DNA from 3 places in the Oceanisphaera sediminis genome. Region 1 is predicted to be linked to each of the others. Evidence: predicted binding sites of a transcription regulator. Region 1 holds the regulator's gene; each other region holds the start of a gene.

Region 1 (10,593 bases):
GCCAACGTGCATCTGTGCACCCGGGTGGAGCAGGAAGCCTGCCCGCTTGGCCTGGCTCCGACCGCCAGCACCACCGCCGCCCTGGTGATGGGCGACGCCCTTGCCGTTTCCCTGCTGGAAGCCCGCGGCTTTACCGCCGATGACTTCGCCCTCAGTCACCCCGGCGGCGCCCTCGGCAAGCGCCTGCTGCTGCGGGTGGGCGATGTGATGCACAAAGACGATCAGGTACCGAAAGTCGGACTGGACACGCTGATTATCGACGCACTACTGGAAATCGGCCGCACCGGTCTGGGCTTTACCGCCGTGGTCGATGACCGGCAAAAACTGGTGGGTATCTACACCGATGGCGACCTGCGCCGCACCCTGGATCATAAAATCGATCTGCATCACACTTGCATCGCACAGGTGATGACCCGCAGCTGCACCACGGTACACGCCGCCATGCTGGTGGCAGAAGCGGTCAATCTGATGGAAGAAAAGAAAATAAGCGGTCTGCTGGTGCTGGATGAACAACAGCATCCAGTGGGCGCCTTCAACATGCACGATCTGTTACGGGCAGGAGTGATCTGATGGAACAACCAAGCCTTTACGGCCCGGTGGCCGGCGACGTCTGGCAGCGGATGGCCGGGATAAAACTGCTGATCTGCGATGTGGACGGCGTGCTGTCCGACGGCATGATCTATCTCGGTAATCAGGGTGAAGAATACAAAAGCTTCTGCACCAAGGACGGTTTCGGCATCAAGGCGCTGCTCAACGCCGGTATTCAGGTGGCGGTAATCACCGGGCGGGACTCCCGCATCGTCAGCGAGCGCATGGCTTCACTCGGGGTCACCCATGTTTATCAGGGTCAGAGCGACAAGATACACAGCTATCGCGCCCTGCTGGATACCCTCAAGTTCGGACCGGAGCAGGTCGCCTATATTGGCGATGACGTGGTCGATTTGACGGTGATGCTGGACTGTGGCCTGGGCGTGGCGGTGGCCGATGCTCACCCGCTGGTGCTGCGACAGGCCGACTATGTTACCCGCATCGACGGCGGCCGAGGCGCGGTGCGCGAAGTATGCGACCTGCTGCTTGAGGCGCGGGGCGAGCTGGAACAGGCCAGGGGCATGAGCCTGTGAGCCGCCAGATCTGGTGGTTTGGTGGCCTGTTTCTGGTCGCGCTGGTCTGCTGGCAGTGGTTTCGGCCGGTCACCGATGCCCCGGTCAATCAGCAGGATTATCAGCCGGATTTTATTGCCAAAAACCTGCGCAGCGTGCAATACAACCAGCTGGGTCTGCCCTACCGCGGACTGGATGCGGAATATGCGGAGTACTACCAACCGCTGGCCATGACCCTGATGGAAAAACCTGTTATCTTGCTCTATTCGCCCGATGGCCAGCCCCAATGGCGGCTGAGCGGTGACGAGGGCATGCTCAACACCAATGATAACGCGGTACTGAACGGCACCGTGGTCGGCCGGGGGCTGCAACCGGATGCCCTGGTGAGAACCCTGACCACCGAATATCTGGAACTGGATTTTATTAAGAATCAGCTGCGATCCAACCGGAACGTACAACTGAACAGCCCCACTTATCAGGCCCAGGGCCAGGGGCTGCTGGGCAAGCTTGATCAACAAACGGTGGAATTACTGCATGAAACCCGGGCAACCTACTTTACTCCTTAGCATCGGTGGCCTGCTGGCCCTCGGCCTGAGTCTGGCCGAGGCCAAAGAGGCAGACTTCAACCAGCCGGTGACCATCGATGCCGGTCGTCAGCTGGTGGAGCTGGTCGACAACAAGGTCACCTTCAGCGATCGGGTCGTGGTCAAACAAGGCACCATGGATGTGCAGGCCGACAAACTGGTGGTGATCCGCAACGACCAGGGCCTGCAATCGATGACCGCCCACGGCGCACCGGCCACCTACTATCAGGTGCTCGACAGCGGCCAGCCGGTCAAGGCCGAGGCCCGGGAAATCCACTACGATATGAAGGCACGCACCATCACCCTGCTGAAGGAAGCGAAGCTCACGCAAAACGACAATATCGTGACCGGCTACCGAATCCGCTACCATATCGACAAGGAGCAGATGGAAGCCGAAAGCCAGGGCGGAAAAGACCGCGTCACCACCATTTTTCTGCCCGAACAACTGCAGGACATAAATAAAAAAGAGACGCAGAACTGATCATGGCAACACTGAAAGCCCGCGGGCTGCAGAAAAGTTACAAGGGCCGCCAGGTGGTGGCCGATGTCAGCCTGACCGTCAACACCGGTCAGATCGTCGGCCTGCTCGGTCCCAACGGCGCCGGCAAGACCACCTCCTTCTACATGATAGTGGGCCTGGTACAGCGCGATGCCGGCAGCATCACCATCGACGAACAGGACATCAGCCATGAGCCCATGCATGTGCGAGCCCGGGCCGGTATCGGTTACCTGCCCCAGGAAGCGTCCATTTTTCGGCGCCTGAGCGTGGCCGACAACCTGATGGCGGTGCTCGAAACCCGCCAGGATCTGGATGCCGCCGGCCGCGACGAAAAAATGGAGCAGTTGCTGGAAGAGTTCAATATCACTCATATCCGCGACAGCGCCGGCATGAGCCTGTCCGGTGGCGAGCGCCGCCGGGTGGAAATAGCCCGGGCGCTGGCGGCCGATCCGCGTTTCATTCTGCTGGATGAGCCCTTCGCCGGGGTCGATCCCATCTCGGTGATCGATATCAAGAAAATCATCCTGCACCTGCGTGATCGCGGCCTGGGCGTGCTGATTACCGACCATAACGTGCGTGAGACCCTCGATGTCTGCGAACGGGCCTACATTGTCAGCCACGGTCATCGTATCGCCGCCGGCACACCGACCGAAATACTCGCGAACGAGCAGGTCAAGAAAGTCTATCTTGGTGAACAATTCAGCCTCTGAGCTGGCCCGCTGAAGACCCATGCGGTTGACATAGAAGGACTTTTCTACAATGAAGCCAACTCTTCAGTTACGTCTGGGGCAGCAACTGACCATGACCCCCCAGCTGCAACAGGCCATTCGCCTGCTGCAGCTGTCGAGCCTGGAGCTGCAGCAGGAAATTCAGCTGGCCCTGGAAAACAATCCCCTGCTGGAGCAGGAAGAGCCGGACAGCATAGAAGTGGCCGACGGTGGCAGCGACGAGCAAATGGCTGCCGATACCTCCATGGAGCAAAGCCAGCTGTCCGACGAACTGCCGATGGACACTCATTGGGATGATATCTATACCGCCTCCTCCGGCAGCAGTGGTAACGGCGGCCTGCCCGAAGGAATGGAAGATACCGTCTATCAGGGAGAAACCACCGAAACGCTGCAGGATTACCTGCTGTGGCAGATGCAGCTGACCCCCTTTAGTGAAACCGATCAGGCCATCGCCCTGGCCATTATCGACGCCATCGATGACGCCGGTTATCTGACCCAGGATCTGGAAGATATCCTCGCCGCCGTCTCCGGTGGCGACCAGGAAATCGAGGCAGACGAGGTGGAAGCGGTGTTGAAGCGCATTCAGCACTTCGACCCTGTCGGCGTCGCCGCCCGCAGCGTGCAGGAATGCCTGCGCATTCAACTCGAGCACTTTCCCGCCGACACTCCCTGGCTGAACGAGGCCCGTCTGGTGCTTGAGCAACACATGGATCTGCTCGGCAACCGGGACTATCGCACCCTGCAACGTAAAACCAGGCTGAAGGAAGAAGAACTCAGGGATGTGCTGGCCCTGATCCAGCAGCTGGAGCCCAGGCCCGGCAACAGCGTGATTCAGAGCAGTTCCGAGTACGTGATCCCGGATGTGGTGGTGACCAAACGCCAGGACGTCTGGGTTGCCGAACTCAATCATGACGCCATGCCCAAGGTACGGCTGAATCAGACCTACGCCGCCATGGCGCGCCAGCCCAGAAACAGTGAAGACGGCCAGTTTATTCGTAACCATTTGCAGGATGCCAAATGGTTTATCAAGAGCCTGGAAAGCCGAAATGAGACCTTGCTCAAGGTTGCCAATTGTATTGTTGAACAACAACAGGCATTCTTTGAGTACGGGCCCGAGGCCATGAAGCCGATGGTGCTGAATGATGTGGCCGAAGCGGTGGAAATGCACGAATCCACCATCTCCCGAGTGACCACGCAGAAATTCATGCATACCCCCAGAGGGGTGTTCGAGCTGAAGTATTTTTTCTCCAGCCATGTGGGTACCGACAGTGGCGGAGAATGTTCGTCGACGGCAATTCGCGCCCTGATCAGGAAACTGGTCGGTGCGGAAAACCCGGCCAAGCCACTGAGCGACAGTAAAATTGCCCAGTTGCTGGCCGAACAGGGGATACAGGTGGCCAGGCGGACCATCGCCAAGTACCGGGAGTCGCTGGCCATCCCCCCTTCCAATCAGCGTAAGCGCCTGATGTAAAGGCAGATCTAGAAGGAAGACGATATGCAAATAAATCTGACTGGACACCATGTAGAAGTCACCGATTCCCTGCGTGACTATGTGAACAGCAAGTTTGCCCGACTGGAGCGTCACTTCGACAACATCACCAATGTACACGTCGTCCTCACCCTGGAAAAATTGCAGCAGGTGGCCGAAGCCAAAATGCATCTCAGCGGCGGTGAAATTTTTGCCAACGCCCAACATGACGACATGTACGCCGCCATCGATGGCTTGATCGACAAGCTCGATCGCCAGATCATCAAACACAAAGAGAAGCTCAAGCAAAAATAACCATGGAAGTCGCCGACATACTGAGCAGGGACTGCACCCGCAGTGCAGTCCCCTGCACGAGCAAAAAACGAGCTCTCGAAATCATCAGCGAGCTGGCCGCCCTGCATCTCGATATCAGCAGCCAGCAGCTGTTCGACTGCCTGCTGGCCCGGGAAAAAATGGGCAGCACCGGCATCGGCAACGGTATTGCCATTCCCCATGGCCGTATCAGCAATGACAACCAGGCGACGGCGGTGCTACTCACCTTTGCCGAGCCGGTGGAGTTTGATGCCATTGACAATCAGCCCGTAGGCCTGGTATTCGCCCTGCTGGTACCGGAACAAGAATGTAAGCAGCATCTCAAGACGCTGTCATTGATTGCCGAAAAGCTCAGCAACAAACAGGTCTGCAAGCAGTTGCGCCAGGCCGGCAGCGATGACGAGCTCTATCACATCATGGTGTCTTCCTGAGGAGAACAATATGCAGCTGGTGATCGTCAGTGGTCGTTCGGGCTCGGGTAAAACCGTGGCCCTGCGTGTGCTCGAGGATCTGGGTTATTACTGTGTCGACAACCTGCCCGTCGAGCTGCTGCCCGAGCTGGTACAGATGCGTCGGCGCGAACCCGGTGAGGTGGCGGTCAGCATCGATGTACGCAACCTGCCCGACAGTGCCGACAAACTGGAAGCCTGTCTGGCCGACATCGGCGCCATGGAAGGGGTCAGCCTGTCCAGTATTTTTATCGACGCGGACAATGCCGCCCTGATCCGTCGCTTCGGCGACACTCGCCGGCTGCACCCCTTGTCTCGTCACAGCCTGACCCTGGACGAAGCCATCCGTCAGGAAACCCACCTGCTGGCGCCTCTGTCTTCCACCGCCGATCTGCGTATCGACACTTCCGATCTCAGTATTCACGATCTGAGCGAAATTATCCGCGCCCGTATTCTCGGCAAGAAGGAACGGGAACTGAACTGGGTATTCGAGTCTTTCGGCTACAAATACGGTATTTCTCAGGATGCGGATTTCGTGTTCGATGCCCGCTTTCTGCCCAACCCCCACTGGATAGCCGAGTTGCGCCCTTTCAGCGGCCAGGACGAGCCGGTCGCCAGCTACCTGAGCAGCCAGCCCGAGGTCACCAAATACCTGTGGCAGATTGAAAACCTGCTGGTCACCTGGATGCCGCACCTGGAACGCAACAACCGCAGTTACGTGACCGTCGCCATCGGTTGTACCGGTGGCAAGCACAGATCCGTGTATATCGTCGAGCAGCTCGCACAGATATTCCGGCAAATGGGCAAAAGCGTACAACTGCGCCACCGGACCCTGGAAAAGCAACATGACTAGAATCGAGCGGGATCTGCAAATCGTCAACAAGCTCGGGCTCCATGCCCGAGCCGCCATTCAGCTGGTACAGTTAACCCAGCAATTCGATGCCACCGTGACCGTTTGCAACCAGGAAAAACAGGCCCCGGCCAACAGCGTCATGGGCTTGCTGATGCTGGAAACCGCCCAAGGGCACGCCATTCGCGTCGTTGCCGAAGGGCCGGATGCAGAAGCAGCCATGAACGCCGTCTCCCGCCTGGTCGCCGACCGCTTCAACGAATCAGAATAATTCCCCTATCGCCTTCCCCCCGCAGAAGGCTGGAGTCCGGATGACAGAATCATTAGAAAAGCCAAGAACGCAGGATCATCTGGACACCATTACCCAGGCGCTGAACAGCGGCATGTTCGTGCACGTTCGCCGCATGCTGCAACAGATGCGCCCCGGCGACGTCGCCTGGCTGCTGGAGTCCTCTCCCTCTCCCAGTCGCAAGGTATTGTGGCAGCTGATCGACCCGGATGAATACGGCGAAATCCTGGAAGAGCTGTCGGAGGAAGTCAGAGACGGCATCATCCGGCTGATGGATCCGGGCAAACTGGCCGCCGCACTGGAAGACATGGAGTCGGACGATCTGGCCTATGTACTGCGGGATCTGCCCGAGCAGCTGTTCAATCAGGTACTTACCCAGATGGATGAGCAGGATCGGCAGCGGGCCCAGCAGGCGCTGTCGTATCCGGAAGACACCGCCGGCTCCATCATGAATACCGAGTTCATCACCCTGCGGGCCGATGTCAGCATCGAGGTGGTACTGCGCTACCTGCGCCTGCATACCGAACTGCCGGAGGGCACCGATACGCTTTATGTGGTCGATCAGAATAACCGGCTGCTGGGCGATATTTCCCTCGCCAGTCTGGTGGTGCAGGATCCGGCCACCACGGTTGCCGAGGCCATGGATACCCAGGTGGAAGCCATACCGCTGACCATGACCGACACCGACGTGGCCAACCTGTTCGAGCGTCACGACTGGCTGTCGGCGCCGGTGGTCGATGAGGACTATCAGTTGCTGGGCCGTATCACCATCGATGACGTGGTGGACATCATTCGAGAGGAAGGCGAACACTCGATGATGGGCATGGCCAAGATGGACGATGACGAAGATACCTTCGCGCCGGTACTGACCAGTGCCCGCCGTCGTTCCATCTGGCTCACCGTCAACCTGGGCTCGGCCCTGCTCGCCGCCAGCGTCTCCAACATGTTCGAGGAAACCCTGTCACAGCTGGCTACTCTGGCGATTCTGATGACCATAGTGCCCTCCATGGGCGGTATCGCCGGCAATCAGACCCTGGCATTGGTGATCCGCGGCATGGCGGTCGGCCATATCGGCGACAGCAACGCCCGTTGGCTGCTGACCAAGGAAGCGCTGGTGGGGCTGTTCAACGGTCTGCTGTGGGCGGTGATGGTGGCGGTAGTGGTGAGTCTGTGGAAAGGCAGCTGGGAGATAGGCCTGGTACTGGCCTCGGCCATGTTTATCAATCTGTCGGTCGCGGGGCTGGCCGGCGCCGCCATTCCGCTGGTGATGCGCAAGCTCAATATCGACCCGGCGCTGGCCGGCTCCATGGCCCTGACCACCGTCACCGACATCGTCGGTCTGTTCTCCTTCCTGGGTCTCTCGACCCTGATCCTGCTGCACTGACCGGGAATAGGGAATAGCAGTAGATTGGCGATAAGCGCAGCTCCCAACCCAGGCTCCTGGTAAGAAGGAGGGAACGGGAACTGGTGATTAGGGACTCGCTCCCGAACTTCCAGTCCCTAATCCCAATTCCCTGCAGTTACTGTCCGGCGATTTTCATCTCGTCGATCAGTACAGAGCCGGTCTGCAGGCTGGAACGGGTTTCCACGTCGGTGCCGATGGCCTGAATGCCCGCAAACATCTGCTTCAGATTACCGGCGATGGTGATCTCTTCCACCGGATAGGCGATTTCGCCGTTTTCCACCCAGAAACCGGCCGCGCCACGGGAATAGTCACCGGTAACGATATTCACGCCCTGGCCCATCATCTCGGTTACCAACAGACCGGTACCCATCATCTTCAGCAACTGCTCCAGGCTCTGGCCGCTGTTCGCCACCGTCCAGTTGTGAATACCGCCGGCGTGTCCGGTCAGCGCCATGCCGAGCTTGCGGGCCGAATAGCTGGTCAACAGGTAGGTTTTAAGCTCACCCTTTTCGATGATGTGGCGCTCTTGAGTACGCACCCCTTCGTTATCAAACGGCGAGCTGGCCAGCCCCTTGTGCAGATGCGGCTGTTCGTGAATGTCGAACCAGTCGGGGAAAATCCGCTCGCCCAGCGCATCGAGCAGAAAGGAAGACTGGCGATACAGGTTACCGCCGCTGATCCCCATCACCAGATGACCGAACAGGCTGGCGGCCACATCCGGATGAAACAGCACCGGCGCCCGGGTGGTGTCGATTTTACGACCGCCCAGGCGGCCCAGGGTACGGCTGACCGCTTCGTCCGCCACCTGCTCGGGCGTCCAGAGATCCCCGAAGCTGCGCGCCGAGGTATAGCCGTACTCCCGCTGCATGTCGCCATCCTGCTCGCCGATCAGCACGCAGCTCATGCCGAAGCGGCTACCGGCGTAACCCTTGATGAAGCCGTGACTGTTACCGTAAACCTTGATGCCCAGATTACTGGAAAAGCTGGCGCCGTCCGACTGCTTGATACGAGGATCCCGGCCCAGCGCCTGCTGCTCGCAGCGCAGGGCCAGTTCGATACCGTCGGCAGGCTCAAGCTGACGAGGAAAACACAACTCAAGCTCCGGTGCATCCCAGGCCAGGGTATCGGCATCGGCGATGCCGGCGAAGGGATCGGCGGTGGTATAACGGGAAATATCCAGCGCCGCCGCCACGGTGCGGGTGATGGCATCGGGGCGCAAATCGGACGTGGAGGCCGAGCCCTTGCGGCCATCCCGGTAGACGGCGATCCCTAAGGCACCGTCCTTGTTGAACTCGATATTTTCCAGTTCACCGTTACGGGTGTTGACCGAAAGCCCGGTCTGCTTGCTGATGGACACTTCGGCGCTGTCGGCGCCCAGTCGTTTGGCGCTGTCCAGGGCCTGCTCTACGGCCAGCTCTAGCTGGCGCTGTTCGGTTTGAATTTCTGCTGGGGTCATGATTCACATCGCTGGCTCAGTTTGGAGTTAGCATAACAGACCCCTGCGCGCCTTGGGAGAAGCTGGTAATATATATGTATATGTTAATCGAGACGGAAAAACTATGAGCCAGCACGACGCCCCCAACGGCCACGATGATGAAATCGAATGGGTCAGTAAAAGCGAGATGAAGCGGGAAAGCCGCGCCCTGCAAAAACTGGGGGAGTCGCTGGTCAAGCTTCAGCCTCACGAACTGGCCAAGGTGCCACTGGACGAAGATTTGCTGGAAGCCATAGAGCTGGCACACAAGCTTCACAACAAGCGGGAAGGTCTGCGCCGCCACATGTCCTATATCGGCAAGCTGATGCGCACTCGGGACGTCACCGATATCCAGAAAGCATTGGCGGGCTTCGAGCACAAGAGTGCCGTTGCCAATGCCCATTTCCATAAGCTGGAACTGTGGCGTGACCGGCTGATCAAGGAAGGCGACAAGGGCGTCAATGCCCTGCTGGCCGAGCACCGCAATCTGGATCGGCAAAAGCTGCGCCAGCTGGCGCGTCAGGGCCGCAAGGAGCTGGCTGCCGGTCTGCCCCCCCAGGCCTACCGCGAGCTGTTCCAGTATCTGAAACAGACCCTGGGCTCAGACCCTTCGTAATTACTGCCACACCGGAATGAAGATGCAGACAGCACAACGGGAGCCTGGGCTCCCGTTGTTATTAATAGGCTCGGCAGTTAAAAACACATACCCGCCGGTTTTTTACCCATTTTACGTAACTTGGCACATTCACGGGCATCAACACCGTCGCCCCTGCTTGCCATTTCCTGCACTACAGGCTGCTGCACATTTAGCACCGAACCGGCCTGAGCCGGCATCAACATCAACCCTAGAACAGAGGCAAAGGCTATCGATAGCAATGTTTTCATCATTATCGCCTCCAGTTTGCTTCCACGCATTCACGTGACTCAGCAAACATTAGACACCGCATCGGCCCCGAATCGCACAGAAAAAAACCGTTAACCTATGGTTAACAATCAGGTTGATAATCAACCAGAGAGCTTACTGAGTACCACCCACCGTCATTCGATCCAGCTTGAGGGTTGGCTGACCGACACCCACCGGTACGCTCTGGCCTTCCTTGCCACACACACCTACACCGGCATCCAGCGCCAGATCGTTACCGACCATGGACACCTGGCTCATGGCCTCGGGACCATTGCCTATCAGGGTGGCACCCTTGATTGGCGCGGTCAGCTTGCCGTCTTCGATGAGATAGGCCTCGGAGGCGGAAAACACGAAGCGTCCGGAGGTAATATCCACCTGACCACCGCCGAAGTTGGGCGCATAGATGCCCTTCTTCACGCTGCGGATGATCTCTTCCGGCGGTGTCTCGCCCGGCAACATATAGGTGTTGGTCATCCGCGGCATCGGCAGATGAGCATAAGACTCCCGCCG
Region 2 (10,593 bases), on a different contig from region 1:
GCAGAATTACCGGCTGGCACTCACCGCTTACGAGCGACTGGTGCGCGAGCGGGCCTTGCTGTCGGCCGAATGGCTGGAGCGCTCACTGTTTCAGATAGCGCCCCAGGAAAATTGTGACCAGTTGCGCCAGGTCGCGGACAATGTCGGCTATCACCAGCTCGACATTGCCCGCACCCTGTTACAGCACTTTCAGCAGCAGAATGACTATGGCCGTAACCTGGGGCTGATCCGCCCGGATTCAGCCGCAGCCGAATAATACCGATTACATTAAACAAACGATCACTTTCCATTGCTGTGTAAGCGTCGGACAACGGACCCGCTCCGCCGACTCGCTATGAATACCTCCTTGTACGCTCTCTGTTTCATCCCTGAAACAGAAGGTCGGCTGAGCAGATTCCGTTATCCGACCTGATACTCCGGCACGGCTTGTTGGGTTCAGGTATGACTTGTACCGAATCGGCTGATGCTATTACTCCACGGGTTTTCCCTTCAACAGCTTGCGCACCCAGTGTCGGTTGGGGTTAAGCACCGCCAATTGCCCCTGGGACAGCGGGTAAGGCTCATCCAGCAACTGGGCGGTGATAAGCTCGGCCAGCAAGGGCGCCGAGCACAGACCGCGTGAACCCAAGCCGGACATCACAAAGAGCCCGGCATGATCGTCCGCCAGCGGCAAGGCTTCCCACTTTCGACGTGGCATCAGGGCATATTGCTGTAGTTGGGCGGTCTTGTCCGGCGCGGCGCCGGCCAGTGGCAGATGATCGCGACAGGCGGCGCGCACACTCACCCGGCCGGCGCCCGCCCTGGGCGTCAAATCGTCCAGCGCGGGCAGGGTGCGCACCAGCTTGTGCAGGTTGTCCTGCTCGTCCTGCTCTCGATAATCCAGTGCCGACTGCCTGCGACCATAGCTGGCGCCAACGCAATGGGCACCCTGCCAGGCCGGAGTGAGATACCCTTCGTAACAGACCACGGTATTCAGTGGCGCTATGCTGGGGCTGGAAGGCTGATAGTTTACCTGACCTCGCACCGGCGACAGCGCCAGTGCCCGGGTTTGCGGCCAGGTGGTTAATTCATGGCCGTTGGCCAGTACCAGGGTGTCGGCACAAAAAGAGTCACCGTCGGTGGTGATGTGCCACTGGCTGTCTTTTCGTGCCAGCTGCTCGACCCGGGTCTGGTAATGACACTCAAGCAGGCCGGTGTTCTGTGCCTCGACCAGCAGGGCGGCGGTCAGCTCAAAGGGGCAAATCCAGCCGCCCAGCGAATATTCGATGCCGGGCAGGTTGGCCGCGATACCGGTACGTGCATTGACCTGCTCGGCGGTTAACGGTTGCACCAGGGCGCGGGCAACGGGGCTTGCCAGCAACTTGTCTATTTTGGCGCTGCTCTTGGCGTCGTAGGCCAGCTGCACCACGCCACACCAGTCATGAATCACATCATGGCGTTCGGCCAGGGTGGGCAAGGTGCGGCGGCCGTACAAAAAGGCCTGCAGGTAGAACTGGCTCAGGTGATCATGATCGCCGTTGATAAGCGGATAGACGGCGGCCTGGCGGTTGCCCGAAGCACCCATCGCCGGTGCTGCATTCTGCTCAAGCAGGGTTACCTTTTGACCGCGCCGGGTCAGGGCGTGCGCCAGGGTGGCCCCGGCAATACCGGCCCCTACAATAATGGTGTGCCCGGCCCGACCCGGACGGCGCCAGAACCAGGGCGCAGGGTAGGGGGCACGGTTATCGCTGCCACGCACACCTGCCAGCATTTCCCGCTTGCGGCCAAAGCCCTTGACGCGCGCGACCCTGAAGCCGGCTTCGTTCAGCCCGCGGCGCACGAAACCGGCGGCAGTAAAGGTAGCGAGGGTGGCGCCACTACGTGCCAGACGGGCCAGTTGTGCGAACAGTTGTGGCGTCCACATCTCGGGATTCTTGCTCGGCGCAAAGCCGTCCAGATACCAGGCATCCACCTTGCCGGCCAGGCCCGCTTCCATCTGCGGCAGCAGTTCGGCCACGTCTCCGAGCCACAAATCCAGGCACACATCGTCGGCCAGATGCAGCCGATGACAACCGCCGATTGCAGCCGGATATTCAGCTAACAAACGTTCGCTTAAAATGCTAAGCTCTGGCCATTGGCCCAGTGCCTGCTGCAGATCGGCGTGGGTAAGCGGAAATTTTTCCACGCTGATCAGGTGCAGGCGTTGGGTGTTACCTTGCGGATGTTGCCGGCGATAGTCGATAAAGGCCTGCCAGGTGGCCAGAACATTCAGGCCGGTACCAAAGCCGGTCTCGGCCACCACAAACAGCGAGCGATCATGGTTAATCCAGCGCTCGGGCAGGCCATTATGGCCAAGAAACACGTAACGGGTTTCGGCCAGACCGTCGTCATTGGAAAAGTAAACATCGTCGAACGCAGCGGCGACCGGCGTGCCCTGGTCATTCCAGTCCAGACTCGCGGTTGTAATGAAGTGGGGTGACACTGAACCTCCGGGGCCGTAAAAACGGTCATTTTATGTGAAAGCAGACCAGTTTGACCATGTTTTATGGTTAGAATTGGCGGCAAATCAAGACAGTAGGAAAGATAGATGAGAAGAGCAGTCATTACCGGTATCGGCGTGGTATCCAGCATTGGTAACAATCAGGAAGAGGTTCTGGCCTCACTCAAGGCTGGCCGCTCCGGTATTAGCTTCTCCCAGCAGTTTGCTGATCATAACCTGCGCAGCCAGGTATGGGGGAACATTAAACTGAACCCGTCCGAGCATATCGACCGTAAAGTCATGCGCTTCATGGGCGACGCGGCGGCCTTTGCCTATCTTTCCATGGAACAGGCGATCGCCGATGCGGGCCTTGATGAGTCCATGGTTTCCAACGAGCGTACCGGCCTGGTAGCCGGCTCGGGCGGTGCTTCTTCCAAGAACCAGATTGAAGCCTGCGACACGCTGCGTGAAAAAGGCGTGCGTCGGGTTGGTCCCTATATGGTGCCGCGCACCATGTCCTCGACCGTGTCCGCCTGTCTGGCGACCCCGTTCAAGATCAAGGGTATCAACTACACCATCAGCTCGGCCTGTGCGACCTCAGCCCACTGTATCGGCCATGCACTGGAACAGATTCAGTTGGGTAAGCAGGACGTCGTGTTTGCCGGTGGCGGTGAAGAAGTAGACTGGACCCTGGCCCTGCAGTTTGACGCCATGGGCGCGCTGTCGAGCAAATACAACGAGACGCCCGAGTTGGCCTCCCGTACCTACGATGCGGGCCGTGACGGCTTCGTTATCTCCGGTGGCGGCGGCATGGTGGTGGTGGAAGAGCTGGAGCACGCCCTCAAGCGCGGCGCCAAGATCTATGCCGAAATTACCGGTTACGGCGCCACGTCCGACGGTTACGACATGGTGGCACCGTCCGGTGAAGGCGCGGTTCGCTGCATGCAGCAGGCCATGGCCACGGCACCGGCCCCGGTGCAGTACATCAACACTCACGGTACCTCGACTCCGGTCGGCGATGTGAAAGAGCTGGAAGCCATCAACAACCTGTTTGGCGACCATGCCCCTTACATCTCCGCCACCAAGGCGATGACCGGCCACGCGCTGGGCGCCGCCGGTGTGCATGAAGCGGTCTACTCGCTGCTGATGTTGCAGCACGGCTTCATCGCGCCAAGCATCAACATTACCGAGCTGGACGAAAAGGCCAAGAACCTGCCTATCGTGAGCGAGTACAAAGAAGCCGAGCTGGACACCGTCATGTCCAACAGCTTCGGTTTTGGCGGCACCAACGCCAGCCTGGTGTTCAGCAAGTATAAAGGCTGATAGCCGGTTAATACCGCACTAAAAAAGGGCGCTTCGGCGCCCTTTTTGTGCTTCATTTTCACGCCTCACGCCTCACGCCTCACGCCTCACGCCTCACGCCTCACGCCTCAGCGCTGGTCCCAGCGAATAAAGGCCCAGGCGCCGAGCATGCCGAAGGTAGCGCCCAGTACGCTGCTGGCCAGAATATCCACCGGCCAGTGCAGGCCCAACAACAGCCGCGAATAGCAAACGGCGACCGCCCAGGTGGCCAAAGCACCAACCAGCCAGAGCGAGCGGCGCCGATACAGCAGCAGCAGGCAATAGAAGGCGGCGATGGTCATGGCGGCAATCGAATGCCCGGACGGGAAAGAATAGCTGACCTCATCCTGCCAGTGCAGCTTGAGCCAGCCCGGCACCTGCCGCTCGGGCAGGCTGCTCAGCCCGTCGGCCAGCCACTGTTCCCGTATTGCGGGTAGCTGGGCATAAAAACGGTCGCTGTCGGCGAGTCGTCCTTTTTCGGCCAGCCACAGCACATAGGGACGGGGCTCTTTAAAATACTGTTTGGCCAGGGTCTTGGTAACAAAGGCGCTGCCCAGGGCGGCCATCAGGCAGAAGAAGAACATCAGCAGCAGGCCGGGTCTGTGCTTCCAGCGGTGCAGCACCAGCAAACTTAACAGCAGCAGGGTAATGCCGATACCGATTTTGCCGACCGACAGCGTCAGTCCATAGGCCAGCAGAGCCGGGGTGTCATCCAGATCCAGCAGCGGAAACCAGTGCCAGTGCCATTGGTAACCCATGCTGGCAATGGCGACCGGCAATATCAGTATTGCCAGTACCGTGAGTAACCGTAGTGTCATGAAAGAAAGTCGTGTGAGAGGAAAGCGCCGATTCTAGCAAAACCGCAGGCCGATGGAAGCTGAAGCCTGCCGCAACTCGGGGTACAATGGCCCGCCATTCAGGGAGCTCGTCATGTCAGGAGCCCGTTATGCAAGGAAAGAGTCGATGAAATTGCTGGCCGATGAAAACATGCCCTTTGTGCAGGAACTGTTTGGTGACCGGGCCGAAGTAGTGACCTGCCCCGGGCGGGATCTCAGACCCGAGCAACTGCGTGATATAGACGTATTGCTGGTGCGTTCCATTACCCGGGTAGATGCGGCGCTGTTGGCTCAGGCCGAACGACTGAGCTTCGTGGGTACCGCCACCATTGGTTGCGATCATATCGACACCGACTTGCTGGCCCGGCGGGGCATTGCCTTTGCCAGTGCCCCGGGTTGCAACAAGGTGGCGGTGGGCGATTATGTGCTGGCGGCTCTTTTACGGGTGGCCGAGCACAAGGGCTGGGCGCTGCAGGATAAAACCCTGGGTGTAGTGGGGGTTGGTAATACCGGCGCCGAGGTGGCAGCAAGGGCGCGGGCGCTGGGTATGCGGGTGTTATTATGCGATCCGCCTAAAGCGCTACAGAAAACGACAGATTTTGTCGATCTACAACAGGCATTGGCCTGCGATATCGTCAGCTTTCACGTGCCGCTGACTCGCGACGGCGATCATCCGACCTGGCACTTGCTGAACCGGCATGCCATCGACCGGCTCAACGGCGATCAGGTACTGATCAACGCCTGCCGGGGAGATGTATGGGACAATCAGGCCCTGCTCGCTCGGCAACAGGGCAAGGCCCCGCTGACCCTGGTGATGGACGTGTGGGAACATGAACCCGAGGTGCTGGCGCCGCTGGTGCCCCATGTTCTGCTCGCCACGCCGCATATTGCCGGCTACAGCCTCGAAGGCAAGGCGAGGGGCACCTTTGCGCTTTATCGGGCCTGGTGCGAACAGCAGCAGCTTGGTATGCAGCTGACTCCCGAGCAATTGTTGCCACCCTCGTCGATAGGCACCATTCACCTGCATGAGGCGCCGGATCAGGCGTTGGCGGCACGGCTGGTGCGGCTGGTGTATGACATAGAGCAGGACGATGCCGCTTTTCGCCAGGCACTGGGCCAGCCGGGATTTTTCGATCGGTTGCGCAAGCAGTATCCGCAGCGTCGCGAGCTGGGGTCGGTGCAATTGACGGGGCTGACCGGCAGCGGCGAGGCACTGGGTTTTAAAGTATGAAGGCCGGGTGCCGATAGTTTGTTGATGCCGATAGTCCGTTATATTGAGAAAGCAGACAGACAAGTTCCTATTGGCACTGTTTTTTTCTACACTGGTGCTAACGCACGCCTCTACCGCCGGACGATACGGTTCCGAGTCAGGAAAAGGATACAAGAGAAATCATGAAACGATTCAGACCCCATATCGGTTTTGGTCTGGCTGGGTGGCTGGCCTGCTCCGTCCCTGCTGTTGCGCAAGGCGAATTTTATATCGAGCTGCGAGGCCCGGAATCTTCGTCTTCGGCACCTGCCGCCGCGGCCCCGGTTCAACCGCCTGCCGCTCAGCCGGTGGCGAGCCCCGGCCGTTACGGGCCGGTACGCAGCACCGATACCCTCTGGGCCATTGCCGCCCGGCATACCCGGGCACCGGTGACCGTGCAGCAGACCATGGTGGCGCTTTACCACCTCAACCCCCAGGCGTTTGTTCGTGGCAATATCAATTATCTGCAGCGCGGCGCACGCTTGCGGCTGCCGACCGAATCTCAGGCCCGCCAGCGCTCGCCGCGTGACGCCGAGGCCGAATTTCGCCGTTTAAGCCGACAGGGTAACCGCAGCGCCACGCGTGCCGCCACGGCACCCAAGCCTGCCACTACGGCACCCAAGCCTGCCGCCAAACCTCAGGCGGTGGCACAGGTCAAGCCCAAGGCCACGCCGGCGACACCGGTGGCGAGCAAACCGGCCGCCCCGGTGACGGAGCCGCCGCCGGTGGCCGCCCGTCCCCCGGTTCCGTCCTCCGAGGCCCGGCCCGCGGCTCCGGCTGAAAACACCGTTGCCGAAACACCGGCAGCGATGCCGCCGGAAAGTGGGTCTTCCGGGCTGACAACGCCCAAGGCCGCAACGGCACCGTCCGTTGCCGTGGCGCCGGCCATGGCGGATCCCGCGCGGGCCGAAGAGATAGCGCTGGCCAGGTTGCAGTTGCAACTGATGGATGAATTGCGTGAACAGGTGGCAATGTCCAATGAGCAGCTGGCGAACCTGGCGGACAATAACCAGGCGCTGCGGCAACGTCTTACCCGGTTAACCGCCGAGGTGGAAGAACTGAAGCAGGACAGGACCGCCGATGCTGCGCCCGAATCTGCACCCAGTCGAGCCGGCATCAGTAATGAATTGTTGTCCAATCCGCTGAATCTGGCGCTGATCCTGACCTTGCCGGCCATGTTGCTGCTGGCGCTGTTTACCCTGTGGTGGCGCAGGCGCGTACGGCGAGAGCTGGCCGAGCAGGAGCAGGAATGGTCCGAGAACTCGGCGGCGATGATGGACGACGAGCGTAACGAGTTTGACGAGCTGTTCGCGGCCGAGTCTGAGCCCGAGCCGACGGCGGCCGGCGAACCTGATGCGGCCCTGCCGGTGCAGGAAATTGACGAAGATGCCTTCGCGCGTTTCCTCGAAGAGCAGCAGCTGATGGAAGAGCAGGAAGCCGAGCGTCAGCAGCCGGCGCCTGAAGATGTGTCTGAAGCCGGCTTCGATGATGACGTTGCGCTGGCAGACACGCTCAACCGGGCCGCTGCCGAGGATGTCGCCGAGGATGTACTGTTTGAAGACGAGATGGCGGTCGACGACAAGGAGTCGGCCGCTCAGGTATCCAACGACGACATCGACGATCTGCTGTTTGAAGATGAAATGGCGGCCGACGACAAGGCGTCGGCCGATCAGGTATCCAACGACAATATCGACGATCTGCTGTTTGAAGATGAAATGGCGGTCGACGACAAGGAGTCGGCCGATCAGGCATCCAATGACAACATCGACGATTTGCTGTTCAATCCCGAGCCGGCAGTGTCGCCCGAGCCTGCATCACCGCGACCGGCTGCCGACAACGGTTTTGTTTCGGTCGATGAGCTGATGGCAGAGGCGGATCTGAGTGACGAATCGGGTCGTGAATTCGAGCGTAAACTGGATCTGGAGCTGGACGACTATGCCGATGTGCTCGGCCAGGGGCAGAATGTGGATATCGACCTCGATGAGGGAGGTATGGGCGCACAGCTGGATCTGGCCCGGGCCTATATCGAAATTGATGATATCGACAGCGCGCGGGAATTGCTGAACGAGGCACTGGAGCGCGGCAATGAAGAGCAGCAGCGCGATGCGAAGAAGCTGTTGCAGCGGTTGGCCAAACGCTGATTTCCTTTCACCGGCCTCGTTCCGAGGCCGGTTCTTCAAATTGACTCGGTAACGGGTATAATTGCCGTCCTTTTTACCCTTGGAACTGAATATGCGCATTGCCCTTGGCATCGAGTATGACGGCAGCCGTTATTATGGCTGGCAACGGCAACGAGAAGTCCCCAGCGTGCAGGCTGAGGTGGAGAAAGCCCTGTCCAAAATTGCCGACCATCCGATTAGCATTCAGTGTGCCGGCCGTACCGATGCCGGTGTGCACGGTACCGGCCAGGTGGTGCACTTCGATACCCATGCGGATCGGCAGGCCGGCGCCTGGACCCTGGGCATGAATGCCAATCTGCCGTCCGATATTGCGGTGCGGTGGGTCAAGACGATGAATGACGACTTTCACGCACGCTTCAGCGCCACCGCTCGTCGCTATCGCTACATCATTTTCAACCACAACATGCGGCCCGCCATTCATGGCAGCGGTGTCAGTCATTATGTGGGTGATATCGATGCGCAGAAGATGCATGAGGCGGGTCAGTGCCTGCTGGGAGAGCACGACTTTACCTCTTTTCGTGCCGTGCAGTGCCAGTCGCACAGCCCTCATCGCAACATCATGCAGCTGAAGGTAGAGCGCTATGGCCATTATGTGGTGCTCGACATCAAGGCCAACGCCTTCGTACACCACATGGTGCGCAATATCACCGGCACCCTGTTGAAGGTGGGCATGGGAGAGGAAAGCGTCTCCTGGGTGCAACAGGTGCTGGACGGGCGCGATCGCAACCTGGCCGGGCCCACCGCCAAGGCGGGCGGGCTTTATCTGGTGGCGGTCGATTACCCGGAACACCATGGCTTGCCGGACGCACCGCCAGGACCATTATGGCTACCGGATCAACTGCGCTGATTGGGGCAGAAACAGTAGCAACAGGCTTAAGTTTTTTATCAACGAGCATGCAGATATATGGTTTAATGCCAGCCATAACGCCTCGGGCGCCGCGAGTAAAAGCGCCCGGCAGCCGGGCTGGAGAGGGCAGGGTAGGAGCGAACAGCACCGGGCATCGGTGATGGTCGGCCCATACCGCTGGCCCAACCTGACCAGACTGCATGATAACGATGCAATTGTTTTGCAATAACCAGGCAGCGTCAACGCTGCAATAACGATGCAATAACGCTAAGGATTTCCATGAGTTGGCTTGAGAAAATTCTTCCCAAGAATAAGAACATCGGTGTTCGTCGTCATAACATTCCGGAAGGGGTCTGGACCAAGTGCGCCAATTGCGAGCAGGTATTGTACCGTGCCGAATTGGATCGCAATCTGGAAGTCTGTCCCAAGTGCGATCATCACATGCGCATTGGCAGCCGGGCACGACTGGACAAGTTTCTCGATCAGGATGGCCGGGTCGAGCTGGGTGCCGAACTCGAGCCTCAGGATGTGCTCAAGTTCAAGGACTCCAAGAAATACAAGGACAGGATCAGCGCCGCCCAGAAAAGCAGCAATGAAACCGACGCCATGGTGGTGATGACCGGTACCCTCAAGGGTCTGCCGTTAGCTGCCTGTGCCTTCGAATTCTCCTTTATGGGGGGGTCCATGGCCTCGGTGGTGGGTGCACGCTTTATCAAGGCGGTCGATGCCTGTATCGCGGAAAACCGGGCCCTGGTGTGTTTCTCCGCCTCCGGTGGCGCGCGCATGCAGGAAGCCCTGTTCTCGCTGATGCAGATGGCCAAGACCAGTGCCGCGCTCAATCGTTTGTCACAGGCCGGTCTGCCGTATATTTCGGTGCTGACCGATCCGACCATGGGTGGCGTATCCGCCAGTCTGGCGATGCTGGGTGACGTGAACGTCGGTGAGCCCAAGGCCCTGATCGGCTTTGCCGGTCCGCGCGTGATTGAACAGACAGTACGGGAAAAACTGCCCGAAGGTTTCCAGCGCAGCGAATTCCTGCTGGAGCATGGTGCCATCGACATGATCGTCGACCGTCGTGAAATGCGCGACAAACTGGCCGGCCTCATCGGCAAGCTGATGAATCAGGAGCCGGCAGCGGTCTGATGAGCAGCCTCGTCGACTCTCGCAACCGCTCGCTGGCCGATTGGCTGGCGGTACTGGAAGGCCTCAACATGGCGCATATCGAGCTGGGACTGGAGCGCATGGCGCTGGTCGCCGGCCGTTTGGGTCTGCTCAGTTTGCCAGGCCATGTGATCACCGTGGGCGGCACCAACGGCAAGGGCACCACCTGTGCCCTGCTTGAGGCCATGCTGCGCGCCGGTGGCCACAGCGTGGGGGTCTATTCGTCTCCCCATCTGGTCGATTATCGCGAACGGGTGCGCATCAATGGCGAAAGCCCGGCGGCAGACGTTTTTTGTGCCGCCTTTGCCGCGGTAGAAACGGCGCGGGCCGAGGTGGCGCTGACCTACTTCGAATTCACCACCCTGGCGGCGCTGTGGCTGTTTCGCGATGCGGCGCCCGAGGTGGTCTTGCTGGAAGTGGGGCTGGGCGGGCGGCTGGACGCCACCAACGTGGTGGCCTCGGATCAAACCGTGGTCACCACGGTGGCACTCGACCATACCGACTGGCTGGGCGCTGACCGG
Region 3 (10,593 bases), on a different contig from region 1:
TGCAGAATCTGTAGGATCAAAATCGGCGACCGTTAGGGAATCGGCCTTGACCGGCAGATTGACACCGGTCTTGATCTCAGTCGTCGCCTGAGGATCACCGGCCTTGTCGGGGATCCGCAGTGGCTGGGTGGTGTTCAGGCCCAGACCGGACGGGGTACCGTCCTCGTTGGCGGCATAGGTTTGCAGGTAGTTGCCCTGAGAGTTGGTAACAAAGCCCTGATCGTTGAGGCGAAAGGCACCGGCACGGGTAAAAGTACGATCGAGCGAGCCGAGTTCGTTGGACATCACGAAGAAGCCGCTGCCGTTGATGGCCATGTCCAGCGAGTTGTTGGTGAACTGCAGTGCGCCCTGGTGAAACTGTTGGGCCACCGAGGCGGTTTGCACACCGCTGCCGGTACTGGTTTTGGAGTTGGAAAAAATGGAGTTGGCGTACACGTCGGCAAATTCGGCGCGGGACTCTTTAAAGCCAATGGTATTGACGTTGGCAATGTTATTGGCGGTCACGTCCAGGTCTTTCTGGGACGCATTCACACCGCTCAGGGCAATATTAAAAGACATTAATGTTCTCCTTACGCCGCTTTACGGCCAGCTATTTCGAGTACCTGATTCAGGGGAATGCCCCCAAGACCAGCAAGATTCACCAGGGTTGGGCTGTTGGCACTGCCTAAGGTCACGCTGTCGACCCGGCCAAAGGCCAGGGCGTTTAGGTCTTCACGCTGATTGTCAATCAGGCCGCTGACCTTGATTTTGTAGCGGCCCTCGGGAGCCGGCTCCCCCTTGTCATTCAGGCCGTCCCAGCTAAATGGCACGTTGCCTTGTTGTGGGCCATCCAGGGGAATGCTACGTATCAATTCGCCCTTTTCGTTCTCTATTCTTATCAACACGTTATCGGCGCCCTCACCGGTCACGGCCACGCCATCTACCGGCTCGGCCCGATCCCAGTAAGCCAGATCGCTGGGTAACAAGACTTTTTGCCCAACCAGACTGGAGGCCTGCAGTGCCTGGCTGGAGGTCATGACGTCGCTCAGGCTCGACAGTTTTTCGCTCATCTGATTGATGCCGTCGGCGGTGGTGAAAGACGTCATCTGGGCAATCATCTGGGAATTGTCTGCCGGTTTGAACGGATCCTGATAGGCCAGTTGCTGGGTCATGAGGGCGAAAAAGTCTTCCTGCCCCAACTGTGCCCGGCTGGGATCCTGAGCTTTTTCGGCGGGGCTTTGCTCCCCCGGCCATTTGAGACCGTTTAAATAGTCTTGGTTAACTTGCATGGCTTATTACCCCTTACCCAGACGCAGGGTTTGCTGCAGCATCTGCTTGGCCGCATCGGCCACCTGCACGTTGGTCTGGTAGTTGCGCGAGGCGCTGAGCATGTCTGTCATCTCTTCCACCACATTGACGTTGGGCTTGTAGATGAAGCCATCCTGATCCGCCATCGGATGATCGGGGCGAAATTCCTTTAACAGCGGTTTGTCGGTTTCCACTATGCCCATTACCTTGACGCCGACGCTTTCCTGACGGTCGGACAAGGCCTGATCCAGATCGGCGGCGAACACCGGTTTGCGAGCACGGTAGGTTTCGTTGATGCTGGAGCTGACGCTGTCGGCGTTGGCCAAATTACTGGCGGTGGTGTTGAGCCGCACCGACTGGGCGCTCATGGCGCTGCCGGAAATATCAAATACCTTAAACAGGCTCACATTGAATCTCCTTTGATGGCCTTCAACAGGCCGCTGATCTTGCCGTTAAGAAATTCCAGCGAGGCCTGATACTGCAGGGCGTTTTCCATGTAGTTGTTACGTTCGGTCTGCACGTCCACGGTATTACCGTCGCCGGTATCCGGCTGATTGGGGACGCGAAACTGCACCGTGCCGGGGGAAGCAAGCTCTACGGCAAAGTGTTGTTGACTGGTGCGGCTCAGCGAGAAGCCCTGATTGGTCTGCGCCTGACTCAGGGCAGACTGAAAGTCCATGTCTTTGGCTTTGTAGCCGGGGGTGTCTGCATTGGCCAGGTTGCCGGCGAGCAATTCGGCCCGTTCGGAACGGGCCACCAGGGCGTGTTGATGAATACCAAAGGCTTTGTCGAACGAAATCGTCACCTGGCACCTCTTGCGTTATGTTGACGCCATATCGTGGCTAAAACGCATGCCACGAAGCTATGCCTAAAATAAAGCAAAAGGTGTGCCAGCTATTACTTGAGACGATAGATGATACCGGGGCTGCAACGGATCATCTCGAACTTGTCGGACAGGCCGGTCAGTGATTCGGAGGCCCCCAGCAACAGGTAGCCGCCGGGATTCAGGCTGCTGGCAAACTGGTTGAGGATCCTGGACTTGTTCTCGGGAGAGAAATAAATCAGCACATTACGGCAGAAGATAATGTCGAACTTGCCCAACAGGCTGTAGCTGTCCAGCAGGTTGAAGGGACGAAAGCTGACCATGTTTCTCACCTTGGCCTGCAACTGCATCTTGCCGTCGGTCAGCGGGGTAAAAAACTGCTTGCGGCGCTCGGGAGACAAGCCGCGCGCCAGCGACAGGCTGTCGTAAATGCCGCTCTTGCACTGCTCCAGCATGCTGGTGGAAATGTCGGTGGCAACAATTTGCAGCCCCGGCAAGCCGCCCGGCCGCCGAGCCTGATATTCCAGTGCCGTCATGGCAATGGAGTAAGGCTCCTGACCGGAAGAGCTGGCGGCAGACCAGACTTTCAACGACTTGCCCGGTTTGGCCAACTCCGGAAACAGTTTGTCCGTTAGCAGGGTAAAGGGGTAGCCGTCTCGAAACCACAGGGTTTCGTTGGTGGTCATGGCGTCGATAACCGCCGTTTCCAGCTCCCGTTCGCGTACCGACATGGCTTTGCTGATCAACTCGTCGAGTGAGTCTATCTGAAAGCGAGTCAGTAGCGGAGACAGCCGACTTTTTACCAGATACTGCTTGTTATCGCCCAGCACAATGCCGGTGCCGGCTTCAAGAAACTGGCAAAATACCCGGTACTGCTCGTCGGTAAAGTTCTTCATCCGTGTTGTTTACACCTTTATTACAGCGCTTGTTTCACCGCCGATGCCAGCTCGTCCGGGTGGAATTTGGCGATAAAATTATTCGCCCCCACCTTTTCCACCAGCGCCTTGTTGAATACACCACTCAGAGAAGTATGCAGGATCACATACAAGTCTTTCAGTGCAGGATCATTACGGATTTCTGCCGTCAGGGTATAACCGTCCATCTCCGGCATTTCCACATCCGAGATCACCATCGACAGTTGCTCGTTGATGGGGCCGGTAGCGGCCATTTCTCTGAGTTTGTTCAGCGCAAGCTTGCCATTTTCGGCAACGATGCATTCCAATCCCAGGGTCGCCATGGTTTTCTGGATCTGGCGTCGGGCCACCGAGGAGTCATCTGCAATCAATATCGGTTTTTGCCGTTCGGTATTTAAATGCGAAACCTGCTCTACAATCTCGGCGTTCACCGTGGTCTTGACCGGGGCGATCTCATCGAGAATTTTTTCCACATCCAGAATTTCCACCAGCTCGCCGTCGATCTCGGTCACTGCCGTCATGTAATTGAGGCGACCCGCCCCTTTGGGCGGCGGCAATATCGACTCCCAGTTGACGTTGATGATCCGCTCAACCGAGTTCACCAGAAAGCCCTGCACAGAGCGGTTGTATTCGGAGATAATCACGAAGCTGTTTTCAGTCTGCTCTATGGGCCGGCCGCCCATGGACTTGCTCAAGTCGATAATGGAAATGGTTTGGCCACGAATATTGGCAACGCCTTTGACCATGGTATTACGCTGTGGCAAGCCGGTCAGCCTGGGGCACTGCAACACTTCCTTTACCTTGAACACGTTAATGCCAAATCTTTGACGTCCGTTCAGCTTGAACAGCAGCAGTTCCAGCCTGTTCTGACCGACGAGTTGTGTTCTCTGGTTTACCGAGTCGAGTATCCCCGCCATTACCTTGTCTCCATCTGTACCATGGCATGCTTTTTGCGTAAATTAAATAACGATGCTTATCATGCTTGAGTTATACGACGCCAGCTTAACACCCGCCCAAGGCAGACACCAACTGAAGCCAGCCTAACGTGTTTTATCGGCCATGAGGTAGTAATGCTTAAGAGAAATTTTCCGCTTTTTAACATTCTGGTTCGCACATCATCACTGGCAACGCTCGGCCGACTGCTCTGCTGGTTGCTTGCCGCTTCGCTATGGCCGGCCCTGGCTCAAGCGTCGGTGCATGATGAACTTCGCCATTATGCCGAAGACTATGTGCGAGATTTGGTCCCCTTGCAACCGGGTGATCGGCTGCACGTCAACGCGGCCAGCATCGATACCCGATTATCGTTAACCGAATGCCTGGGCAAGCTGACCGCCGATATTCGCGGTGCCGGCGAGGTACGTCGCAATACCCACGTTTATCTGCAATGCCATGAGCAGCCAGGCTGGGACCTGTTTGTGCCGGTACGGGTTAAAATACTCAAGCCGGTGGTCACCGCCGCCGACCCCGTTGCCCGCAATACCCTGCTGCAGGCGCAGCATTTAACCGTGGATTATCAGGATGAAGTGTTACTGCGCGGCGATGTATTCAGCTCGCCGGATGAACTGATTGGCGCACGCAGCAAGCGGGATTTACGCCCCGGCCAGCCTATTCGTAGCAGCCAACTGTGTGTGGTATGCAAGGGCGACAAGGTCGGCATTCTCGCGCAAACCGGGGGATTAATGCTGAAAACCGACGGCATGGCGCAGGAAGACGGCGGCTTTAATGACAGCATTCGTGTGCGCAATATCAACTCCGGTCGAGACATTACCGCCCGGGTCATGGCCGCCGGTCGCGTGCAGGTCAAACTTTGACATCCTCCTCGGCCTAAAGGCCGAGGATTCCTACTGCGGTTAAACGCTTGCGCTTAACTCACTTCGGTGGGTTCCTGCTGCTGGCGACATTAATGCATCGCTCACTTCACAGGCTAACCGGGCGTGTCCCGCCCTTAATACATTAATGGCACCGACCACATCGGCGTTTTCCTCAAATTCACAGGCCACACAGACAAACAGCGCCTGGCTCTGACGGTTATCCGCCGAGATATACCCACAGCAGGGGCAGGTTCGGCTGGTGTTCTTCGGCGGCACGGCTATCAGGTGCCCGCCTTGCCAGGCCAGCTTGTAGTCGAGCTGGCGGCGGAACTCGAACCAGCCCTGGTCGAGAATGGCCTTGTTCAGACCCGACTTGGCCCGTACGTTGCGCCCCGGCGCCGCTGCCGTCCCTGCCGCTGACCTGGACATGTTCCGTACCTGCAAGTCCTCGATACACACCATCGCGTGGTTTTTGCTGATGGCGGTCGTGATTTGGTGCAGGTAGTCGCGGCGGGCGTGGCCGACACGGGCATGGAGGCGCTGGACCCGGGCTTTCGCCTTCTTCCAGTTCCGGCTGAATTTGGTTTTTCGGCTCATCGCCTGCTGCACTTTGCGCAAGGCGGTTTCGTGCCGCTTGAAGCTGTTGAGTGGGGCGTAGAAGCTGCCATCTGACAAGGTGGCGAAGCGGGCAATCCCCATATCAATCCCGATAGCGCCGCCATGGTGGAGCGGCACGGCGACCTCTCGCTCGGTCTGGATAGCGGCATACCACTTGCCGTTTGACTGGCTCACGGTGACGTTCTTGATCACCCCGAGCACGTCCCGGCTGTGGCGGTAGCGCACCCAGCCCAACTTGGGCAGGAAGAGGCGACGATTGCCCTGGTCGAGTTTGTAACCTTGTGGATAGCGGAAGCTATCGCCGCGCCCCTTCTTTTTGAAGCGTGGGAAATCGGCTCGTTTGGCGAAGAAGTTGGTGTATGCCCGCTCCAGATCTTTAAGCGTTTGCTGCAATGCCTGAGAGGGGGTATCGGCCAGCCAGGCGGTTGAACCGTCCCGCTTCCATTGGGTCAGTTGCTTGCACAGTTCCGCATAGCCGAGCTTCTTCTCGCCCTGCTCGCGGCGCTCCTGCTGCAACGCCAGTGCCTTGTTGAACACGAAGCGGCATGAGCCAGCGAAACGGCGCATTTGCCGCTGTTGCTGGCCATCTGGCCGAAGTGCGTATTTGAAGGCTTGAAGTCGTTGCATGGTCACAATATAGTTTGGTCCATGAAAAAACTCAACGACATCAGAACAGGCAGGCACTGTATTTTCTCCATGCACGTTCATTTGGTCTTTGTGGCCAAATATCGCAGGAGAGTATTCGATAAGGCCGCCATCGACCGCCTCAGAGCACTGTTCACCAAGATCTGCGCTGACTTTGAGGCTGAACTGAAAGAGATGGATGGGGAGATTGACCATGTTCACCTGCTGGTGAATTACCCGCCAAAAGTGGCGGTATCGGCGCTGGTGAACAGCTTGAAAGGGGCATCCAGTCGGGTATTGAGAAAAGAGCGGCCAGATATAGCAGCCAAGTTCTACTACAAGGGGGCCTTGTGGTCGCCATCCTACTTTGCGTCAAGCTGCGGTGGAGCTCCGATAGAGATCATCCGCCAGTACATAGAGCAACAACAAACGCCCCATTAACCACGGAACGGCTACGCCGTTCACACCTTATATCCCCGCCATGAATGACGGGGCTTTACGGTGTTTATGGTAAATTCTGCTAAAGTTACGGCTACAGAGGCCGATACTTCATTTATGCAGCAGTAACATCAGGACTTGACCATTATGGCTATCGATAAATTACCTCCCGGCCTCGGCAGCACGACGCCGTTGGCGAACAATGCAAAGTACAAGGCATCAACCACCACCGGCGCACAGCCCGATGGCAGTACAGCCGCGATTCGCCAGGATGAAGTCACCCTGACCCCTCAGGCCAAACGCCTCAGTCAGATGCAGCAATCGTTGGCAACCACGCCCGCTCCCGATAACAGTGCCCGGCTGGATGCACTGAAAAAAGCCATCAATGAAGGCAGCTACCAGGTAGAGAGTGAACGACTGGCGGCTAATATTTCTCGCTTTGAACAGGATTTGGAAGGCCTCTGACATGCCCCTTGATGTGCTGCTGAACCATCAAAAATCACAACTCGAGCTACTGCTGGAGATTACCCATCAAGAGCGCGACTTGATTGTTAAACGCAAGGCGCTTGAACTCCCCCCGTTGACCGAGCGCAAGCAGGCATTGCTGATCGAGATTCAGAATACCGATAGCCAGCTTGCCGGCCATCCCGAACGGGAGCGCCTGAACGGCGATTATCATGATCGGGTAGCGGAGTTGCGGGCGCTGTTGCAACAATGCCAGGAGCAGAACCAGGTGGCCGGGCAACTGCTGGAGCAATCGCTCAACGGTATTCGCCAGCTGACCAATATTCTGAGCCGGCTGCATGAACGCCAAAGCATGACCTATGACCAGAAAGGTCACACCAAAGGCATCAACAAAGGCGTTGGTTTCAAGGTTTAAGAAAAGGGGGGGATTAACACTCCGCCCTTCCCCCTTTACGTTTCACCCTTGTTTTTATATTCGACCACCCTGGGTCAATTGCCTCGTCGCAATTGCTCGTAAACCGCCAGATCCAGTTCAAGCTCGGTGATGTAGATGTCACCATCGGGATAACTGTTTACCACTCGCGCGCCCCTGACCACGCCACGGCTGCTGTTACTGACGGTACCATCCTGCAGTACATGACTGCTCATTTGGCTGGAGCTACTGGTCATCACGCCACCCAACTGCTCGGTCAACTCGCGATAGGCATCCATCTTTGACGCCCGCATGGCATGCAGCAGCTTCTGCTGATGATTGGCAGGCTGCTGCAGGCTGATTGGGGCATACCCCACCGCATACAGATGGTTTTTGGCCGGCCGGACGTCGCCCTGTTGCCCGCTGCACCCCGCCAGCATCAACAACAGCAAGGCACACAGATTATTTCGCATAACGGCTCCTTTGCTCCGGGGTCATCACAACCCGGGGCTCAGGCCCCTGTGCCCTGAGCATGCCGGCAACCAGATATTCGGGAATAAACTGCTGGGCACTGGCCACCAGGCTGTTGTCGCCCATCGAGACCAGTCGTGCATTAATCAAACGTCCGCCCGTGGTTTCACTAACTGTGCCATGCAACAGATAGCGGGCACCGATACGTGAACTGAGCTGCCGATAGTCCCGGCTGGTACTGACATCTCCTTGCGGGGTGATACGAATAAAAGGCAGCGCCTTGAAGTCGACCACGCGCAAGCCATATTGATTGAGCTGGAACATCATGGTTTCCGACAGCAGGCGGCCAAAGTCGTCCTGGCTGTGATAGTCCTGCTGATCAACAAAGCCACTGACGGCAATGCCCGACTGACTGTCCAGATGATGCGCGCTCGACACCAGATGGTAAGCCAGAGCCGACATATGCTGCTGCAACCGGGTTTGGCCGCCCACCAGTGAAGGCCCGGCAGATGGCAGATAGGCGCTGCGAGTTCCGGCACTCATCCGCATGGGAATGCCATCTCGACTATGTCTGGGTGATGCCTGCGTTTGCCCCAAAGATCCCGGCGGTTTGCGATTGATGTAGTGGGACGCATGATCGTGGGGCAGGTAATGATGTTGGTCATCAAACTGCGACTTCCCCGCTCCCGAGCAGGCCGTCAGGCCCAGTACGGCAACAAGGAAAAAAGGTCTGCTCATGCACCGACTCCCGCTAAATTGGTTAAATGAAACTCGATAGGTTATCGACCGGAGGCCGGCAGACTTTACCCGGCCTGCAGTAAAACAACCATATGACACGCCAGGCGAACAGAATAACTCGTTTGAAATATTCGCGTATTTAACGCTTTTATCGACGTATCAGGCAAGATTTTTGCATAATCCTTGCCAAGAAGTATCAACAATTGACCGCCGCCGTGATTTCATCTGGCTGCCGCTGTTACACAGGATACCCAGTGTCGATAAAAGCCTTGTTACCCTCATTCTTTCTGCTGCTGCCATTGGCAGCTCACGCCGACTGGTATCAGGCCGAAGGCTCGGCACCGCTCAGCCTTGGGGCAGAAACCGCCCGCCAGCAGGCGCTGGAGCAGGCGTTGACCGATGCTCTGTTGCAGGCCGGCGCTTCGCTGACCACGGTGCAGTCGGTTACCAACGGAGCCCTCTCGGGTCAGCAGATCGATATTGCCGCTCAGGGTGAACTGATGGACTACGTCATCCTTGATGAGCAGCATTCACAGGGCCAGCTAAGACTGACGCTGCGCGCCGATATCTGGCCCGATGGTGATGTACAGCCACAGTGTGCCGGTCGTTATCGCCCGGGTCTGACCCTCAGTCGTTTTCCGCTGTTGCACCCCGAGCAGGGCCAGATTGGCCAGATATATGAACTGGGCGTCGCCGTTACCGCCAGATTGGCGCAACACCTGACACCCGGCGTCAATTTGATGACACAGCTGCCTCACCGGCTGACCACCGATTATCAGCTGCCCCGCAGCCCCGGTCTGCGTCAGGGCAGTGATGTACTGGCACAACAGCAGCAATCCCGACTGCTGCTAAGCGGAGTGATTGATGATATCAGCATGAATAAGGGCAACTGGGTTAAATGGCGTTTCACCAATATGCCGCGCCAGTTTGGCCTCTCGATTACCCTGGAAGACAGTCTGACCGGTGAACGCTTGCTGCAACAGCATTACCAGACCATATCACCCTGGTCTTTCAGCAAGCACGCCAGGGTAAAGGTACATGAACAGAGCTTCTGGCAGTCGGCCTACGGCCAGTCGGTAGATCAACTGCTGTTACGTATCGCTCGTGATGTCACCAATGCCCAGTCGTGCATGAAGGCCATTGGTCATATATTGCAGCAGTCTGAAGAAGGTATATTGATGGATCTTGGCCGCCAGGCCGGCATTCAACCCGGCGATCGCTTCACCCTTGTTCACCGTCGCCAGCTTCAGCCCGGCTACTACAGCGAAACCTCATCCAAGGCCCAATTTGTAGTGCAACAGAGTCACACCGACTACAGCCTGCTGGCACCGGCCGATAATGAAGCCCGCCAGATCAACATTACCCCGGGCGATATGCTGACCAGCGTCAAGTGATCCAGCGTGAGGCGTGAGGCGTGAGGCGTGAGGCGTGAGGCGTGAGGCGTGAGGCGTGAGGCGTGAGGCGTGAGGCGTGAGGCGTGAGGCGTGAGGCGTGAGGCGTGAGGCGTGAGGCGTGAGGCGTGAGGCGTGAGGCGTGGCAGCATAAGGGCACATTGCCAAACTACACCAGAAAAACATCGAGGCCGGCAGCGCCGGTGTTCTCCTCCTCACGCCTCCCTCTTCACTCCTCACTATTTTTCAGACATGAAAAAAGCCCGATTCTTTCGAATCGGGCTTTTTAATTGGGTGCCTGGCGTGGCCCGTCCCCTCGCAACGCTCGGGTCGCGAAGCACTGAAAAAGCGCTGCTTTTTCCGGGCGTGCTTCGCCCTACTTTCACTGTTGAGAAGTCGCTGCGCTCCGCTGAGTCTACCTTTGCCATGTGAAATAGTGTGATCTGCAGACGTAAAAAAGCCCGATTCTTTCGAATCGGGCTTTTGTATTGGGTGCCTGGCAGTGACCTACTTTCACATGGCAGCTGCCACACTATCATCGGCGCGGGTGCGTTTCACTTCTGAGTTCGGCATGGGATCAGGTGGGACCACAACGCTATCG

Evidence for each region. The regulator sigma-54, encoded in region 1, starts transcription at its own class of promoters, with help from an activator protein. The targets are predictions, from matches to a motif close to TGGCACNGTTTTNGCTT.
Region 2: the regulator sigma-54 is predicted to act here: its motif matches at 5,938-5,954, upstream of ABD827_RS05665 (FimV/HubP family polar landmark protein).
Region 3: the regulator sigma-54 is predicted to act here: its motif matches at 3,964-3,980, upstream of flgA (flagellar basal body P-ring formation chaperone FlgA).

What each region holds. Positions count from the first base shown of each region.
Region 1 is NZ_BAABDS010000038.1:43,664-54,256, reverse strand. It holds gene ABD827_RS12720 (KpsF/GutQ family sugar-phosphate isomerase) at 1-570, shown strand, start outside; gene kdsC (3-deoxy-manno-octulosonate-8-phosphatase KdsC) at 570-1,121, shown strand; gene lptC (LPS export ABC transporter periplasmic protein LptC) at 1,118-1,666, shown strand; gene lptA (lipopolysaccharide transport periplasmic protein LptA) at 1,635-2,165, shown strand; gene lptB (LPS export ABC transporter ATP-binding protein) at 2,168-2,893, shown strand; gene ABD827_RS12695 (RNA polymerase factor sigma-54) at 2,943-4,382, shown strand; gene hpf (ribosome hibernation promoting factor) at 4,407-4,694, shown strand; gene ptsN (PTS IIA-like nitrogen regulatory protein PtsN) at 4,697-5,143, shown strand; gene rapZ (RNase adapter RapZ) at 5,154-6,014, shown strand; gene ABD827_RS12675 (HPr family phosphocarrier protein) at 6,007-6,282, shown strand; gene mgtE (magnesium transporter) at 6,323-7,684, shown strand; gene pmbA (metalloprotease PmbA) at 7,821-9,161, opposite strand; gene yjgA (ribosome biogenesis factor YjgA) at 9,265-9,795, shown strand; gene ABD827_RS12655 (hypothetical protein) at 9,873-10,067, opposite strand; gene tldD (metalloprotease TldD) at 10,198-10,593, opposite strand, start outside.
Region 2 is NZ_BAABDS010000014.1:37,096-47,688, reverse strand. It holds gene ABD827_RS05690 (DUF922 domain-containing protein) at 1-256, shown strand, start outside; gene mnmC (bifunctional tRNA (5-methylaminomethyl-2-thiouridine)(34)-methyltransferase MnmC2/FAD-dependent 5-carboxymethylaminomethyl-2-thiouridine(34) oxidoreductase MnmC1) at 470-2,461, opposite strand; gene fabB (beta-ketoacyl-ACP synthase I) at 2,567-3,781, shown strand; gene ABD827_RS05675 (phosphatase PAP2 family protein) at 3,889-4,617, opposite strand; gene ABD827_RS05670 (4-phosphoerythronate dehydrogenase) at 4,763-5,866, shown strand; gene ABD827_RS05665 (FimV/HubP family polar landmark protein) at 6,028-8,025, shown strand; gene truA (tRNA pseudouridine(38-40) synthase TruA) at 8,117-8,911, shown strand; gene accD (acetyl-CoA carboxylase, carboxyltransferase subunit beta) at 9,191-10,054, shown strand; gene folC (bifunctional tetrahydrofolate synthase/dihydrofolate synthase) at 10,051-10,593, shown strand, end outside.
Region 3 is NZ_BAABDS010000036.1:239,731-250,323, forward strand. It holds gene flgE (flagellar hook protein FlgE) at 1-558, opposite strand, end outside; gene ABD827_RS12330 (flagellar hook assembly protein FlgD) at 570-1,268, opposite strand; gene flgC (flagellar basal body rod protein FlgC) at 1,275-1,694, opposite strand; gene flgB (flagellar basal body rod protein FlgB) at 1,691-2,092, opposite strand; gene ABD827_RS12345 (CheR family methyltransferase) at 2,185-3,006, opposite strand; gene ABD827_RS12350 (chemotaxis protein CheV) at 3,027-3,941, opposite strand; gene flgA (flagellar basal body P-ring formation chaperone FlgA) at 4,095-4,835, shown strand; gene ABD827_RS12360 (RNA-guided endonuclease InsQ/TnpB family protein) at 4,875-6,080, opposite strand; gene tnpA (IS200/IS605 family transposase) at 6,102-6,518, shown strand; gene flgM (flagellar biosynthesis anti-sigma factor FlgM) at 6,663-6,980, shown strand; gene ABD827_RS12375 (flagella synthesis protein FlgN) at 6,982-7,395, shown strand; gene ABD827_RS12380 (LPP20 family lipoprotein) at 7,470-7,865, opposite strand; gene ABD827_RS12385 (FlgO family outer membrane protein) at 7,855-8,601, opposite strand; gene ABD827_RS12390 (flagellar assembly protein T N-terminal domain-containing protein) at 8,856-9,995, shown strand; rRNA gene rrf (5S ribosomal RNA) at 10,487-10,593, opposite strand, start outside.